Regions from separate parts of the Sporosarcina sp. G11-34 genome, predicted to be linked through region 1. Evidence: a T-box and tRNA genes for the amino acid it is inferred to sense, from the RefSeq annotation. Region 1 holds a T-box; the other holds one or more tRNA genes.

Region 1 (2,174 bases):
CTTTCATAGGATACTTCATTCGTTAAGATTTGGTTCTTTATGAGTTGTTGGGTTAATGTCGATCCGCCGGTTTGGCTATCGGAGTTCGTAACGTCTTGAAGCAGTCCACGAAAAATGGCTTTAGGAACAATTCCGTTATGTGTCTCAAAATATTCATCTTCGGTAGCAAGTACCGCGTCAATGACGTATTGTGAGACATCTTCGAGTTTCACTTCTTTTCGCTCGAGATCTGAATTTACTTGACCGAGATAGACATCGCCCGCATACAATTCAGAGGTTTCTTCATATGTAAAGACGTTTGTGCGCATTTCTTCTTTTGAACGCAGTGGTTCTTTCGCGACTAAAGATGCGAAATAGCCCGCCCCAACTGAAGCCGCAAAGACTGACATTGTAATCCCGATGATGATAAAAACTAAAAGTAAATTCCATGCGACACCGGACGTAATGCGCAATCCTCTTGCCCATTTAGTTTCCGTGAATTTATCAATCATTTCTTCCATAATTTTAATTGGATTTTTTTTCTGTTCACTCAAGTCAAATGACCTCCTTAAATCTTTACTATTATAGCATATTTATCGGAAAGACAATCGATAATCATTGACAACTTATGATTTTCATATAGTATAAGAATATATATCTTTTGACACGTTGAAAAAGTCGAAGTAGTAGCGATAGTGCCGTATAGAGAGACAGTGGGTGGTGGAAACTGTTCGGGGAATCGTTTATGAATTACAACTTTGGAGTGTATCGTTTGCGCAGCGTTATTGCGTTCGAGCGGAGAATTTATTCTCAAGCTGGGTGGTACCGCGTTAATTTATTAATTAGCGTCCCTGCATGATTTTTTAAAATCGTGCAGGGGCTTTTTTAATTTTATCTAGTCTTGCTAGGTGCAAAATCTGGACGCAAATACGCCAAGGCGAATTTGATTTATTTGAGGAGGAAATGGGATGAAAAATGCATTGCTGGAAGATTTAAAATGGAGAGGTTTACTCTATCAACAAACAGATGAAAAGGGCCTTGAAGAACACTTGAATAAAGAAAAAATTTCATTATACTGCGGAGTCGATCCAACAGCAGATAGTATGCACATCGGTCATATTGTTCCGCTATTAACTCTTCGTAGATTTCAACAACATGGACATCGCCCTATATTATTAGTTGGCGGCGCAACGGGTATGATTGGGGATCCATCTGGTCGATTGGAAGAAAGGCAACTCCAAACGACAGAACAAATCGACAAAAACGTAGCAGGTATTAAAAAACAAATGGAACAAATATTTGATTTTGATACGGAAAATGGCGCACAAATGGTGAATAATAACGACTGGATTGGATCACTAAGTATTATTGAATTTTTACGAGATTACGGAAAGTTGTTGGGTGTAAACTATATGCTTGCGAAAGACAACGTCGCATCACGTCTTGAAGATGGCATTTCATTCACGGAGTTCTCTTATATGCTTATTCAAGGAATCGACTTTAATCATTTGTATAATAACTATGGTTGTCGTGTACAAATTGGTGGATCCGATCAATGGGGAAATATTACGACGGGTCTTGAAGTAATTCGGAAAACACATGAAGAAGAAACAAAAGCGTTTGGGATTACAATTCCACTTGTTACAAAAGCAGACGGTACAAAGTTTGGTAAAAGTGCGGGCGGTGCAGTTTGGCTTGATGCTGCAAAAACATCACCGTATGAATTTTACCAGTTTTGGATTAACACAGCGGACGCAGATGTTATTAAATACATGAAAATCTTTACGTTTATGGAACGTGAAGAAATCGAGGCGCTGGAAGTTACGGTGCAAGATGAACCACATTTGCGTAAAGCGCAACAAGTACTCGCCCAGGAAATGACGCGTTTGATTCATGGACAGGAAGCGTTGGATCAAGCAATCCGAATTTCAAAAGCATTGTTCAGTGGCGATTTGAAGGCATTAGCTGTGGATGAAATGAAAGATGCGTTTAAAGATGTTCCTTCATTTGAAATGGTGCGGGAAGCTAAAAATATTATTGACTTTATCGTAGAGGCAGGCGTGTCACCGTCAAAGAGACAAGCACGTGAAGATGTAACGAACGGCGCGATTTCGCTGAACGGAGAACGTGTGACCGATACGGCATATGAAGTAAGCACTGCTGATCGGTTGGAAGATGCGTTTACAATTGTCCGA
Region 2 (2,174 bases), on a different contig from region 1:
TAAGGGTTTAGACTACTACGTATTGTTTTACTTGCTCTATCTACAGGTATGGGTTTTGGTCAGATTGTGGTACTTACTAGAACAGACTTGGGGCTTTGCAAAGAACTTACCTAAAGGATTTGGGCCACAGTCTGGACAAGTATGTGGCTTCTTATGAAGCGATACATAAAGAAAAGTCCAATCGCCAACTTCCTCAATATTTTCAATGATTACATCTTTTAATCCTGGAATATTCATGTTAAGATTTATATGCACGAGTTGTATCAATACCCCAACAAATATTATAGAACCAAATAAAAAAACATCTACAAATGTTGTTATTTCAACATTTGTAGATGTTTTAGGACTTATTTAACTTAAAAGTATAAGAACTATTGATACCCGAGGCCGGACTTGAACCGGCACGCCTTGCGGCATCGCATTTTGAGTGCGACGTGTCTGCCATTCCACCACTCGGGCGAAAGATATATATTTATTTATATTCGTAATAAGAAAATTAATGGAGGCGGCAACCGGAATCGAACCGGTGATAAGGGTGTTGCAGACCCTTGCCTTACCGCTTGGCTATGCCGCCTAAAGAAAATGGAGCGGAAGACGGGATTCGAACCCGCGACCCCGACCTTGGCAAGGTCGTATTCTACCACTGAACTACTTCCGCAAAAACAACTGGGGTAGCTGGATTCGAACCAACGAGTGACGGAGTCAAAGTCCGATGCCTTACCGCTTGGCTATACCCCAAAAATATAAATGGGGCGGCTGAGGGGAATTGAACCCCCGAATGTCGGAATCACAATCCGATGCGTTAACCACTTCGCCACAGCCGCCGTAATATAATATTTAGAAAAAATGGGGCGGCTGAGGGGAATTGAACCCCCGAGTGTCGGAATCACAATCCGATGCGTTAACCACTTCGCCACAGCCGCCACAATAAATTACAATAAAAATAACAGGGGTAGTAGGATTCGAACCCACATCGAAGGTGTTGGAGACCTTTATTCTACCATTGAACTATACCCCTAGAATAACAATATTACTTTGAAACATTTGTTATGTTGTTTCCAACATGAAATACGTGCTGATAATTCTTTGAAGAAAAATGGTGGTGGGGGGCAGATTCGAACTGCCGAACCCAGAGGGAGCGGATTTACAGTCCGCCGCGTTTAGCCACTTCGCTACCCCACCAAAGTATTTACATACTAGTAAAATAAAATTGTAATGGTGGCTCAGGACGGAATCGAACCGCCGACACAAGGATTTTCAGTCCTTTGCTCTACCGACTGAGCTACTGAGCCACTGTCAATTTGGGTCGATTGAGAAGTTCTCAATCTAACTCAAATCATAAGTTTAATAAAAATGGCGGTCCCGACGGGAATCGAACCCGCGATCTCCTGCGTGACAGGCAGGCATGTTAACCGCTACACCACGGGACCTTTTTGGTTGCGGGGACAGGATTTGAACCTGTGACCTTCGGATTATGAGCCCGACGAGCTACCACTGCTCCACCCCGCGACAATATTATCATAGTTATTTTATTATATTTTGAAATTGGTTGCGGGGGCAGGATTTGAACCTGCGACCTTCGGATTATGAGCCCGACGAGCTACCACTGCTCCACCCCGCGACAATATTATATAGCTTACTTTATGTGTTTTTAGTATCTCTAAGAGTGTTATTAGATGATGTTTCTTTAAAACACAGAGTACATGTTTTAAAAAACTTGGTGGAGGATGACGGGCTCGAACCGCCGACCCCCTGCTTGTAAGGCAGGTGCTCTCCCAGCTGAGCTAATCCTCCTGGGTAAATAAATGGTGACCCCTACGGGATTCGAACCCGTGATACCGCCGTGAAAGGGCGGTGTCTTAACCGCTTGACCAAGGGGCCTTACTAAAAAAAGTATGTATAGAAGTAAATCTGGCGGAGAGCAAGGGATTTGAACCCTTGAGACAGCGTAAACCGCCTACACGATTTCCAATCGTGCTCCTTCGGCCACTCGGACAGCTCTCCAATTGGCTCCGCAGGTAGGATTCGAACCTACGACCGATCGGTTAACAGCCGATTGCTCTACCACTGAGCTACTGCGGAATAACACTATTCACAAATGCGCTATACCATCAGCGTATAATTGCGGAATAAAGACTAGCAACGTCCTACTCTTGCAGGGGGAATCCCCCAAC

What was found. The T-box of region 1 lies ahead of tyrS (tyrosine--tRNA ligase). A T-box ahead of a tRNA ligase gene usually reads a tRNA of that ligase, here a tRNA-Tyr.
Region 2: it has a tRNA-Tyr gene. The T-box ahead of tyrS (tyrosine--tRNA ligase) is inferred to sense a tRNA for this amino acid. The anticodon was not compared.

Annotation. Positions count from the first base shown of each region.
Region 1 is NZ_JAHNZW010000003.1:288,175-290,348, forward strand. Features, by position in the region: gene KSU66_RS05610 (transglycosylase domain-containing protein) at 1-533, opposite strand, end outside; T-box leader at 640-835, shown strand; gene tyrS (tyrosine--tRNA ligase) at 948-2,174, shown strand, end outside.
Region 2 is NZ_JAHNZW010000012.1:101,789-103,962, forward strand. Features, by position in the region: tRNA gene KSU66_RS16395 (tRNA-Leu) at 379-459, opposite strand; tRNA gene KSU66_RS16400 (tRNA-Cys) at 501-574, opposite strand; tRNA gene KSU66_RS16405 (tRNA-Gly) at 584-658, opposite strand; tRNA gene KSU66_RS16410 (tRNA-Gln) at 667-738, opposite strand; tRNA gene KSU66_RS16415 (tRNA-His) at 749-824, opposite strand; tRNA gene KSU66_RS16420 (tRNA-His) at 848-923, opposite strand; tRNA gene KSU66_RS16425 (tRNA-Trp) at 948-1,018, opposite strand; tRNA gene KSU66_RS16430 (tRNA-Tyr) at 1,098-1,182, opposite strand; tRNA gene KSU66_RS16435 (tRNA-Phe) at 1,217-1,292, opposite strand; tRNA gene KSU66_RS16440 (tRNA-Asp) at 1,355-1,430, opposite strand; tRNA gene KSU66_RS16445 (tRNA-Met) at 1,435-1,509, opposite strand; tRNA gene KSU66_RS16450 (tRNA-Met) at 1,547-1,621, opposite strand; tRNA gene KSU66_RS16455 (tRNA-Val) at 1,719-1,794, opposite strand; tRNA gene KSU66_RS16460 (tRNA-Glu) at 1,807-1,881, opposite strand; tRNA gene KSU66_RS16465 (tRNA-Ser) at 1,913-2,004, opposite strand; tRNA gene KSU66_RS16470 (tRNA-Asn) at 2,008-2,082, opposite strand; rRNA gene rrf (5S ribosomal RNA) at 2,135-2,174, opposite strand, start outside.